3 regions of the Halomonas sp. Mc5H-6 genome follow, and region 2 is predicted to be linked to each of the others. Evidence: predicted binding sites of a transcription regulator. Region 2 holds the regulator's gene; each other region holds the start of a gene.
What was found. The regulator sigma-54, encoded in region 2, starts transcription at its own class of promoters, with help from an activator protein. The targets are predictions, from matches to a motif close to TGGCACNNNNNTTGCTNT.
Positions count from the first base shown of each region.

Region 1 (4,180 bases), on a different contig from region 2:
GCGCATATCGCTGCGCAGCCGGGCGTCCAGGTTGGATAGCGGCTCGTCCATCAGGCAGATGGGATGTTCGGAAATCACCGAGCGGGCCAGTGCCACCCGCTGGCGCTGGCCGCCGGAAAGCTGGGCGGGTTTGCGGTTCAGGTGGTCGGTGAGGTCAACGAGTTCGGCGACCTTGGCCAGCCGCTCGCGCTGCTCGGCTTTGGGTACCTTGCGGCTGCGCAGGCCAAACACGATGTTGTCGGCCACACTCAAGTGCGGAAACAGCGCGTAGGACTGGAACACCATGCTCAGCCCGCGATCCCCCGGCGGCAGGCGGGTGACGTCGCGATCGCCGATATAAATACGTCCGTCGCTGGCCTCTTCCAGGCCTGCGATCATGCGCAAGGTGGTTGATTTACCGCAGCCCGAGGGGCCGAGCAGAATGACAAATTGCCCGGGCGTGACATCGAAGGAGATACCGTCGACGGCGGGTGTCGCGTCCCAACGTTTGGTAACGCGTTCCAGGCGGATACGCGATTGCTCCATAACACTCATCACCGGCTGTTGGTTGTTATTGATCCAGCTTGTGTTGAAGGTGTTGCAGTTGCATGACACTTACATGGATGGTTGATGACAGCCGTCGTGTCAAGCAGAAGATCACTTGGCGACTTTAATGCCATAACGCTGGAGCCTGCGTACCACGCTGGATTGGCTGATGCCCAGCCGTTCGGCGATGGCGTAGGTGCTGGGCAGCGTGGTGCTTAATTCTTCAAAGGTTTCCCGCTCCAGCCGCGTGAGATACTGTTTGAGGGTTTCATGGGGCTCGATGGGTGACGTCTTGGAGGAAGTTGGTGCGTTTGCCAGATTCGTGGCGGGGTGTTCCGCTTGGGGATGAACGGTCGGCGTTTCGATTTGATCGGTGGGGCTTGAAAGCCAGGCTCTTTCCAGCCAGTTCTCCAGCTCGCGGACGTTGCCGGGCCATTCACTGCCCATCAGAGTCGACCATACCTGATTGCCCAGGATTTTCTGCCGCCCATAGCGCTGGTTCAGCCGGTTCAGACAGGCCTCTACCAAGTCGGGTATATCCTCGCGGCGGTCTCGCAGCGGGGGCAGGGTGACGGGGATGACATTAAGACGGTAGTAAAGGTCCAGCCGAAAGTGCCCGGCTTCGACCTGCTTGGCCAGGTCCTGGTTGGTGGCGACGACCAAACGGAAATTCACCCGCCTTGGGCGGGTATCGCCCAAGCGGGTCAGGCTGCCATCCTGGATCACCTTGAGCAGTTTGGTCTGCATCAGTAGCGGCAGCTCGCCGATCTCATCCAGAAACAGCGTGCCGCCTTCGGCCTGCTCCAATAGGCCCGCTTTGCCCTGCCGCGCGGCGCCGCTGAAAGCGCCTGGCTGGTAGCCGAACATCTCCGACTCGAAGAGGTTCTCGGGGATGGCCGAGCAGTTGACGTCGATAAAGGGGCCGTCACAGCGCTGGCTCCAGCGGTGCAATTGTTTGGCGAAGGCGGTTTTCCCCACGCCGGACTCCCCCAGCATCAGCACATTGGCATCCGAGGGCGCCACGCGCTTGAGCAGCAGGGCAATTTCCCGCATGACGTTGCTTCTGACCTGGAGGTCATCCAGGGCGTCATCCAGCGCCTGTTCTTCGGCATCGGGGGCGGCATGGCTGCGCTTCAAGTGTTCGCTGAAGCGTTTTTGCAGCAGGGCGTATTCATCTTGCAGCAGTTGCAGGTCGGTAAGATCCCGGGAGCGGCTGATGACGCGCTCAAGTTTACCCTCCACAAAGACGGGGTAGGCTTCAGCAATGACGCGTCGGCCTGTCCCGGTGACCTGCATAAGCTGCGCAGGTTGGCGCGTGCGCATCACTTCCAGCGTAATCGACGGCTTCAGTACCCCAGCGGCCTGTAGCTGTTGAACGCTGCTGGCAAGCAGTTCCTCCCGTGATAACCCGTAAACCGCTTCGGCGCCCGGGCTGATATCCAGCACGCGGCCGTCGCCACCAACGATGAAGAAATGGTCGTTGGCTGTTTCCACGATGGTTTGCAGGACGCAGCTATCGATGTCGCTCACCAGGGGCTCCTTTGATGCGTTTCTGAATCGATAATGCATTTTTGAATCAAGCGGCCCTATTTTCAATGCATTTTTGCATCACAAGAGCTTTTTAACGGCGCTCAATGGCGGCTTAAGCGCGAGATGGAAGTTGGCACGGTACCTGCAGTATTCAGTAGTAGTGAGCAGTAGTCAGGCCGGATATGGCGCAACCAATAACAAGCTGGAGATGAGTATGTCGGACTTTAATCAGCCGCTGGGCGGCAACAGCATGCCGCGCTTTGCTGGCCCCGCGACCATGATGCGCCTGCCCACGCAGGAAACGGCTCAGGGGTTGGACGCGGCCTTTATCGGCATTCCCATGGATATTGGCACCTCGAACCGCCCCGGCACGCGGCTAGGTCCGCGCCAGATTCGCGATGAGTCGCGCATGCTGCGCCCCTATAACATGGCGACCCGCGCGGCCCCCTTCGAAAGCCTGCAGGTGGCGGACGTTGGCGATGTCCCCATCAATACGTTTCACCTGCCGAAAAGCGTCGACATCATTACCGCGTTTTACGACGAGGTGCTCAAGCATGACTGCATTCCGCTAACGCTCGGCGGCGAACATACGCTGACACTACCGGTACTGCGTTCCATTGCCAAGAAACATGGTCCGGTGGGGCTGATCCACGTCGATGCCCATGCCGATGTGAACGAGCACATGTTTGGCGAGCCGATTGCCCATGGCACGCCGTTTCGTCGTGCCCAGGAAGAGGGGCTGCTGGCCGCCAACAAGGTCGTGCAGATTGGCCTGCGGGGGACGGGGTACGCGGCGGAAGATTTCGACTGGTGTCGCGATCAGGGCTTTCGTGTCGTTCAGGCGGAGGATTGCTGGTACCGCTCGCTGGCGCCGCTGATGAAGGAAGTACGCGAGCAGATGGGCGATATCCCGGTGTACATCAGCTTTGATATCGACGCCCTGGATCCCTCGGTTGCCCCCGGTACGGGCACGGTGGAAATGGGCGGCCTGACGTCTTCCCAGGGCCTGGAAATCGTTCGTGGTGCGGCAGGCCTGAACATTGTCGGCGGCGATCTGGTGGAAGTGTCGCCACCCTACGACCCCAGCGGTAACACCGCGCTAATGGGGGCCACGTTGTTGTATGAAATGCTCTGTGTACTGCCGGGCGTGAAACGCGGCAGTTAATCAGATGATGGCATTACAAAGCGCCGGTGTAACAAGGCGCGATCCATAAATAGACAAGGTAAGAAGCGGTGCTGGCCGCCGCTTCAGAAATCGCCAGCTCACCTCCAATAAACCTTCAATACAGGTGAACCCATGTCCTCGCATGTGCAGCTAGACGAGCCAAGCGCCGATGAGCCGATCCAACGGCGTCATCTCATCAAATTCTTAATCCCCTCCTTGATCGGGGTGCTGTTGTTCTTGGTGCCCTTTCAAGTGGGCGACACCATTAACATCGGCATGGGCCTGATGGCCGATGGATTGCAAACCCTGCTGGGAACGGCCTTGCCTGCTATCGCCACGGTGGTTTTGTGCTTCTCGGTCGTGGCCACGCTTTACGCCAAACTGGTGAACCCTTCCTGGGCGAAATCGGGCGTACTGAACGAAATGTTTCACGTCGGGCCGGTATGGTTGGGTATGCGCATTCTGGGCGCGCTCTTTGCCTTGATGACGTTTTTTCAGGTAGGCCCCGAATTCGTCACCGCATCGTTTACCGGTGGGGTGATGCTCAACGACCTGGCGCCGGTGCTGCTGACCTTCTTCTTCTTTGCTGCGCTGCTGCTGCCGTTTCTGGTGGAATTCGGCTTTATGGAGTTTATCGGCAGCCTGGTGCGCAAGCCGTTCCGGGTGATCTTTAATCTGCCGGGACGCAGCGCCATCGATGCCACCGCGTCGTGGATGGGGTCGGGTACCGTCGGCGTGCTGATTACCACCCAGCAGTACGAGCAGGGCTACTATAACGGCCGCGAGGCCTCGGTGATTGCCTCCAACTTTTCGGTGGTCTCGATTGCCTTTGCGCTGCTCGTGACCAGCTTCGTGGATATCAACCACCTGTTTGTGCAGTTTTATTTCACGGTGGTGGTTTCGGGGTTAATTGCTGCGGTGATCGTGCCGCGTTTGCCGCCGCTGTCCCGCAAAGCCAAT
Region 1 is NZ_JAMXSI010000012.1:79,014-83,193, forward strand. It holds gene NH395_RS15170 (ABC transporter ATP-binding protein) at 1-525, opposite strand, end outside; gene NH395_RS15175 (sigma 54-interacting transcriptional regulator) at 637-2,055, opposite strand; gene speB (agmatinase) at 2,270-3,220, shown strand; gene NH395_RS15185 (YjiH family protein) at 3,353-4,180, shown strand, end outside.
Region 1: speB (agmatinase) is a predicted target of sigma-54. The motif match lies at 2,187-2,204, and genes of this name have one in related genera.

Region 2 (4,180 bases):
AGCGACTTGGACAAGCGACCCGGGATTAGGACGGTCCATAAGCGCCTCGCCTTTTTAAAGGCTGGCAGCCTGTTCGCGTATCTTGGCGGAGATGAGGTCCAGCAATTCACGCTGACTACCCGACTTGCGTAGCTGCTGGCGCGTGTCGGCATCATTCATGATGGAGGCAACTTGGCCCAGCAGTGCCAGGTGCGTATCGTCGGCTTCTTCAGGCACGAGCAGAACAAACACCAGGTCAACCGGGTCGCCGTCAATGGCGTCGAAGTCGACCGCTTCATTGAGTTTGAGAAAGCCGGCGATGGGCGAATCACAATGCGGACTTCGCGCATGGGGAATCGCCACGCCGTTACCAATCCCCGTACTGCCGAGGCGTTCACGGCCGATCAGACGGCTGAACACTTCCTGGCTGTCGAGGCTGGGAATGTTTTGTGCGATAAAGGTGCTGAAAAATTCCAGCACCCGTTTTTTGCTGCCCCCGGGCACATCGTAGAGAACGCGTTCCGGGGGGAGGATTGTGGCCAACGTCATTGAATTAACGCACACCTGCGCCCTGGGCGCGGGCTTGTGCTTTTTCCTTATGCTTAACGAGTTGTCGATCGATCTTGTCCGCCAGGGCGTCGATGGCGGCGTACATGTCATTATCGAGGGCCTCGGCATGCAAGTCAGCGCCTGCAGCGTGCAGCGTACAGGCGGCCTGTTGACGCTCTTTTTCGACCGAGAGCGTTACCTGTACGGTGGTGATGTTGTCGTAATGGCGCTCAACGCGTTCCAACTTTTCGTTGACATAGTCACGCAAGGCGTCAGTCAGTTCTACATGATGACCGGTGATATTGACTTGCATTGACGTACTCCTTATCCGTCGGACTGTTCTTCGATTGTAACCCTTTTTGGCGTTAAGCAAAGCCCTTGTAGTGAGTTTCCGTTTTTCTACCGCAAACGGCGTCGTTCGCTTGAAGACGGGATCCCCATGCCTTCGCGATATTTGGCGACCGTGCGTCGGGCCACGTGGATGCCGGCTTCCTCCAGCAGGGTGACCAGACGGCTATCCGACAAGGGTTTGCCGGGGGGTTCTTCCTGGATCAGTTTTTTGAGGCGCGCACGAATGGCCGTACTGGAGTGGCTGTCGCCGTCCTGGCTACTGATCTGGCTGGAAAAGAAGTATTTAAGCTCGAAAATGCCCCGCGGTGTATGGATGAACTTCTGGGTGGTGACACGAGAGATGGTCGATTCGTGCATCTCCACCGCATCGGCAATATCGGCCAGGATAAGCGGCTTCATGGCTTCTTCGCCGTGTTCGAGAAAGCCGATCTGGCGGGTAATGATTTCCCGCCCAACGCGTAGCAGGGTGTCGTTGCGGCTGGAGAGGCTTTTGATCAGCCAGCGGGCTTCCTGCAAGTGGTCCTTGAGAAATTGGTTATCCTGGCTTTTGTCGGCGCGCTTGATCAGGCTGGCGTAATCGGGTTGGATCCTGAGTTTGGGCAAGGCCTCGGGGTTGAGTTCGAGGTGCCAGCCTTCGTTATCGTGGTGAACCACCAGGTCGGGAATCACGTAGCTATCGTCAGTGGCGCTGTAAACGCTGCCGGGGCGCGGGTCCAGGCTTCTGATCAGTTGGATGACGTCATCGAGTTGCGCGTCGTCCAGACCGAGTCGCCGCTTGAGGAGACGCTGATCGTTCTTGCCCAGGGCTTCCAGGAACTGGCGGACCAGCCGCCGGGCAGGCATCAGCAGCGGGGTGTCGTCGGGCAGGGCGGCGAGCTGAAGCATCAGGCATTCGCGAAGATCGCGGGCGAAGATGCCGGTGGGCTCGAACTGTTGCAGTCGCAGCAGAATGGTTTCGACCTCGCGCTGGCTGAGGCCTTCCACGCCCTGATCTCGCAGTCCTTCGCGGATGTCGTTAAGGGGTTGGGTGAGATAGCCGTTAGCATCCAGCGCATCAATCAGGCTCTCGGCCACTAACTGTTCGCGTTGGCTCAAATCGGTCATGGCGAGTTGCCAGAGGAGGTGACCATGAAGGCTTTGCCCGGCTGCCTGGCGCTCGAAGTCAGGCCCGTCGCTGCTTGTGCTGCCGCTGCCAGCCGAATCCTGATAGGTATCTGACCAGTCGCTGTCGACGGACAGCTCCTTGGGAATGCTATCTGCCCACTCGCCTTCTTCCGGCTCGCTGGCGGCTTGTTCGCTTTCGCTGAACTCGTCTTCCTGCTCGAGCATGGGGTTGGCATCGAGCGCTTGCTGAATTTCCTGGCGTAAATCGAGCGTTGATAGCTGTAGCAGGGCAATCGCCTGCTGCAGCTGAGGTGTCATGGTGAGCTGGGTGCCGATCCGCAGTTGAAGAGAAGCTTTCATGACCATCTGAGAACCACTCGTTTATCGGAAAGCATCCACCCTAGTGCGAGTTGTGATCGGGTGCAAGTGCAATAAGTATGCCATTGGCAATAAATATGCCATTAAGGGCTTTAGAGACGAAAATCAGCACCTAGGTAAACGTCACGTACCTCCTGGTTGTCAAGAATAGCGTCCGGGGAACCGCTGGCGATGATATGCCCGTCGCCGACGATGTAGGCCACGTCGCAGATATCCAGTGTTTCGCGCACATTGTGGTCGGTAATCAAGACGCCAATGCCACGGTCCTTCAAGGCGCGGATGATCGACTTGATGTCGCCTACGGAGATGGGGTCTACACCCGCGAAAGGTTCATCCAGCAGAATGAACGCAGGTTCGGTGGCGAGGGACCTTGCGATCTCGACGCGGCGCCGTTCGCCCCCGGAAAGGCTCATGCCCATATTGTCGCGGATATGGGTGATATGAAACTCTTCCAGGAGTGTTTCCAGGCGCGCTTCGCGTCCGGCGCGGTCCAGGTCGTTTCGGGTTTGCAAAATGGCCATGATGTTGTCGGCGACGGAAAGCTTGCGGAAGATCGACGCCTCCTGGGGCAAATAGCCAATGCCTGCCTTGGCGCGCTCGTGCATGGGCGCTCGGGAAAGGTCGAGTTGATCAATACCAACGCTGCCCGCATCTGCCTTGACCAGGCCGACAATCATGTAGAATGACGTGGTCTTGCCAGCGCCATTGGGGCCGAGCAGGCCGACGATGCTGCCCTGTGAGATATCCAGGTTGATGTCTTTCACCACGCGCCGGCGTTTGTAGCTTTTTGCCAAATGACGGGCGTATAGCGTTCGTGTTGCGCTGTTGTCGGCAACGGCCATCTGGCTCTCCTTAACCTTCGGGTTGCAGCGTCATGCGAATGCGCTGCGACTCTTGATTGTCGACATCGGAACGCGCCTTGACGACCTCTTGGTCGATGAAATATTCCAGGCGTCCCCCGGTGAAGCGGTCGCCTTGCTGGATGATTTCCGCCCGATCAATCAACTCGACCCGGCGCTCGGCGACATGGTAGATCACCCGCCGACCCCAGCCTTCCATCGGGCCATCCTGGTCCTCGGGCTGGCGCCGCAAATACGCTCGTTCGCCCAGCGCTGTGGCCCGGGAGAGCTCGCCTTCTTCGTTACGCTGGATTTCCACTTCGTCGCCTCGTATCAGCATGTTGCCTTGGCGAATTTCGACGTCGCCGGTGTAGACCGCTGTACCTGCGCGCTGATCCAGGTCAAGCTGGTCGGCGACGACTTCAACTGGCTGCTGGTGGTTATCCGCCGTCGCGTAAAAGGGCACTAGGCAGGCAGCCGCCATCGCCGTGTAGATAAACGCTTTCATGTTTCATTCCTGTCCGGGTTGCGTCTCCGGAGGGTGGTGGCCTTGAACGTCACCTTCAAGCCGCACTTCCTCCTCGTTGAGCCATGCATCCATACGCCGTGCTGTCATGCGCTGGGGTGGTTGCTGGAGCAGCACATGAGTGTCACTCCACGCATGGGCGGTTTTCCCCTCATAGTGCAGAACGTCCGTGTCAAGCTGCCAGCCTTCTTCAGGGGCGATCAATCTTGCGTCGCCCGAAAGCGTCAGCTCCTGAGAACGGGTATTAAGCGTACCTATCTCTGACGTGGCGTTCCAGACGCGCCGCTCGCTGTCATAAAGCGTGGCATGCGGCGTCTCGGCGAGTGTCGAGGCGGATTGGGGAGTATGCACCAGGCGAGGCGTGGTTAATCCCTGCTGAATATTCCCCTGCTCATCAAACAGCGTCAGCTCGGCGTTGTGGAGGACGTGGCCTGGCTCCTCGGCACGGGCGTCC
Region 2 is NZ_JAMXSI010000001.1:198,168-202,347, forward strand. It holds gene NH395_RS00885 (PTS sugar transporter subunit IIA) at 55-528, opposite strand; gene raiA (ribosome-associated translation inhibitor RaiA) at 533-841, opposite strand; gene NH395_RS00895 (RNA polymerase factor sigma-54) at 928-2,349, opposite strand; gene lptB (LPS export ABC transporter ATP-binding protein) at 2,454-3,203, opposite strand; gene lptA (lipopolysaccharide transport periplasmic protein LptA) at 3,214-3,708, opposite strand; gene lptC (LPS export ABC transporter periplasmic protein LptC) at 3,712-4,180, opposite strand, start outside.

Region 3 (4,180 bases), on a different contig from region 2:
ACGTCATGCTGCCATATTTCGTGTATGGATTTATCTATTCAACGGCGGAGTGGGCGACCAGATGGGCAGAAGGCGATTCGGTCAACTTCTGGGCCAATGCCGTTGAGTATTTTGTTTATGCAGGCTGGCACGGTTACTTCCTGATCATTGCGATGCAGTTTTATGTCGGCTATTGGCTGTTTACCCGCTTGCGTCTCTGGCGGGTCAATCCGGTGCCGTGGTTCTGGCTATCCTGCTTGATCAGCATGGCTTACTGGGGAACGGCGTATTGGCAGGGCGTCGACCCGCCGGGGTATCTGCTCTGGGTGGCGCCGCTCGGCTGGCTGTACCTGTTTTTCCTGGCGTTGGTACTCGTGCGTTACTACCCGCTGGCACCTGATGGTGACAAAGCAAAGCGACCGATGTGGATAAAGTACCTGGCTCACCCGGCCTGCCTGGGCCTGTTTGTACTGGGGCTTTGCGTGGCAACGCTTGCCCGCCTGCCGGAGTTCACCTCGAAAGAGGTCTGGGTCATTCCATTCTTTGTGCTGTTTACCCTCTGCGCGACGCGTCAGCTGAAAGGCTATGCCGCACCGAATTGGGTCCGCCAGATCAATGTGTATTCGTTTGGTATCTATCTGGCGCATCCGATGTTTTTCATCGTCACCGACCTGATCATCGCACCGTTGTCGCTGCCCATCATGGTTTACGCCGGGATTCTTGCGCTGGTGAGCATGACCGGCTGCATTGTGCTAAGCAAAGTGGTCAATACGTCCCGAATCGGGTCGATGATGTTTGGCAAGCAATTGAAGGTGGCAGTGCGCTAGGCGGCCCCTGGGGAGAAAGTGTCGTTGCTTGTCAGGGTGTGGATGCGGGTCGGGCAGGCGTGCAGTCGCTGGAGGAAATCGTGTAGAGCGCTGCGGTCGAGGTCGGGGTCGAACCCCCCCAGGCGCTCCAACCAGGTTCGTCGGACCGCTATGTAGGGCGGCGACTGTAGCGCCGTGGCCAAAAAGCGTTGCAGCAGGCGTGCGGGCAGGGTGGGTTCACTGGAGCCGAGTACGACGGCATCCACGGCGTAGCTATCCAGCATGGGGAGCATCGCCGACCACAGGGTGACCGGCAAGGCCGTGGCGTGCAGGGCAAATACCAGCCATTCGGCCTGGCTGGCGGCGGCCGCATGGTTAAGGCGTGCCCCCAGTGCGGTGCCTGGCAGTGTGGTGCAATGTGCGTCGAAGCGTTGCGCCATCTGCGTTAGCCGGTGGTCGTTATTTTGGCTGGTCACTTTGAGCGTGCAAAGGGTGTGTATGTCGGCAGTGGCTTGGTAAATGGTGTAAAGATGGCGAGGCAATTGGGCACCCGTTACGCAGGTGTCAACAATAAAGCAGACCGACTTCATGGGGTGCCCTCCGGCCTATGTACGTAGTTTTTTGCTTATTGTAACTAATTGTGTTGAAAAGTTTAATATAGTATCTACTGCTTGGCGCGCAAGCAAATTATGCGAGAGGGCCAGGCTTTATTGTTGTTCGCACCAAGATTGTGCAAAAGACCGCGTTTTTGTTCTTTATTGGTGCATAGAAAGGCCTTGTCGGGCCGTGTATTGGCAGCCACGCGTGAAATGCAACATGAAGTGGCACAAAACTGATTTTAAAAATTATTTAAAAACAAAAAGTTGCTATTTATTTATGCCATATTGGTGCAGAAGTGGCACGCAATCTGCATTGTCAACGGCAGCGGCTATGTAGGTCATAGGCAACTCGCCTTGCGGCGTGCTACAACATTAGCCGGTTTCTATCGCTAGACGTTCTGTTGATTGCAACGGACAAACGTTGAGTGAATAAGCAAGGCAGGCGTGCCATGATGCACGCAACATGTCGAACAACATTTACTGGTAGCTTACTGTCATTAGCTTTAAGCCACGCTCATACCGGAGGACACTATGTCAGCCAAGACTCTCGCGCTAATTGAAGAGCATGATGTTAAGTGGGTAGACCTGCGTTTCACCGACACCCGCGGTAAAGAGCAGCACGTGACCGTGCCCGCCCGCGATGTCGACGAAGAGTTTTTCGAAAACGGTCAGATGTTCGATGGTTCGTCCATCAACGGCTGGAAGGGCATCAACGAATCCGACATGATTCTGCGTCCGGAAGACGGTACTGCCTATCTTGACCCCTTCACCGAAGATGCCACCCTGGTGCTCCGCTGCGATATCATCGAGCCGGCCACCATGCAGGGCTATGACCGTGACCCACGCTCCATTGCCAAGCGCGCTGAGGCGTACCTGCAGTCAACCGGTCTTGGTGACACTGCTTTCTTCGGTCCTGAGCCCGAATTCTTCATCTTTGACGAAGTCCACTGGAAATCCGACATCCAGGGCGCCATGTACAAGATCACCTCTGAAGAAGGTGCATGGGCCACGGACAGTCAGGTAGAAGGCGGCAACCTGGGTCACCGCCCGCGTGTCAAAGGCGGTTACTTCCCGGTTCCTCCGGTCGACAGCTTCCACGATATCCGCGGTGCCATGTGTAACACCCTGGAAGCGATTGGCCAGTCGGTGGAAGTTCACCACCACGAGGTGTCCAACGCCGGTCAGAACGAAATCGGTGTGAAATTCAACACCTTGGTGAAGAAAGCCGACGAAGTCCAGGAAATGAAGTACGTTATCCACAACGTAGCGCATGCCTATGGCAAGACGGCCACCTTCATGCCGAAGCCGCTGGTAGGCGATAACGGCTCGGGCATGCACGTTCACCAGTCGTTCTGGAAAGACGGTACCAACCAGTTCGCGGGTGATGAGTACGCGGGTCTTTCTGAAATGGCGCTGTATTACATTGGCGGCATCATCAAGCATGCCCGTGCCCTGAACGCCTTCACCAACGCCTCGACCAACTCGTACAAGCGTCTGGTACCTGGCTTCGAAGCCCCGGTCATGCTGGCCTACAGTGCCCGTAACCGTTCGGCGTCCATCCGTATCCCGTATACCGCCAGCCCGAAAGGCAAGCGCGTTGAAACCCGCTTCCCTGACCCGACAGCCAACCCGTACCTGGCCTTTGCGGCCATGCTGATGGCCGGTATCGACGGCATCAAGAACAAGATCCATCCTGGCGATGCCATGGACAAGAACCTGTACGACCTGCCGCCGGAAGAAGGCAAGGCCGTGCCGACCGTGGCGAGCAGCCTGGATCAGGCGCTGGAAGCGCTGGACACCGACCGTGCCTTCCTCACCGAAGGCGGTGTGTTCACCGACGAAATGATCGATGCCTACATCGAGCTCAAGATGGAAGACGTGGAGCGTATTCGCATGACCACGCACCCGGTCGAGTTTGATATGTACTACAGCTGTTAAGAACGACAGCTGCTAAGAACAGCTGCTAATCTCACCGATGTGGTGCAGATAAGCCTAAACCCCGCCACGGCGGGGTTTTTTTTGTTAAGGGGGGGCATATGTCGCGTAAGGCGTTAGTGGCGCAGGCAAAGGGCTGGGGCATGGGCCTGGTGCTGGTCGCATGGGTGAATATCACGGCTGCATCGTCAACCGTCTATCGAGTGGTCGATGAACACGGCAATGTCACCTTTTCCGACACCCCGAGCGAGGGCGGCGAAGCGCTTGAGCTGGCGCCGCTGCCTGGATTGCCAAGCGAATACGCGGAGGCGCCCAATAAGCCACCGGCCACCTCGCCTGGCCAGCCCTTCATGCCTTACGACCGCTTCCTGATTCGCTCGCCAAGCGCTGGTGCCGAGGTGGGCGCCGCCACGCCGGTCATGCTCAGCATTGTGCCGCGGTTACGCGATGACCATCGGGTGCAGCTGCGGGTGAATGGCGAGATCAGCCAGTCGGCGCTGCACAGCGATGTGTTCTGGCTGGCGAACTTGCCCGCTGGTCGGCATCGGCTTCAGGCTGAGTTGTTGGATAGCCAGGGTCGACGGCAGCACCGCACAACCGCGGTGACGATTGTGGTGGCAGAATAGCACTAATGCGCCATTATGGTGCATGCGATGGCTGGAGGCGTCGATGGCCTGCGCTAAAACAGCTCGCCATGCACCGCCACACGGCGCAAGTGACGTGCAAATCAGCGCGCTGGCGCATTTGGCGCGCTTTTTGCAGTTCTCTCTACATCTTTCCAGCGGAAGGTTGACCCAAGATAATGGACGAGGCGACTTTGCAAGACACCACCATGCACCAGCGTTTACTTGAACACCTCAC
Region 3 is NZ_JAMXSI010000010.1:62,972-67,151, forward strand. It holds gene NH395_RS13955 (acyltransferase family protein) at 1-806, shown strand, start outside; gene NH395_RS13960 (hypothetical protein) at 803-1,375, opposite strand; gene glnA (glutamate--ammonia ligase) at 1,916-3,322, shown strand; gene NH395_RS13970 (DUF4124 domain-containing protein) at 3,421-3,945, shown strand; gene glnL (nitrogen regulation protein NR(II)) at 4,152-4,180, shown strand, end outside.
Region 3: glnA (glutamate--ammonia ligase) is a predicted target of sigma-54. The motif match lies at 1,682-1,699, and genes of this name have one in related genera.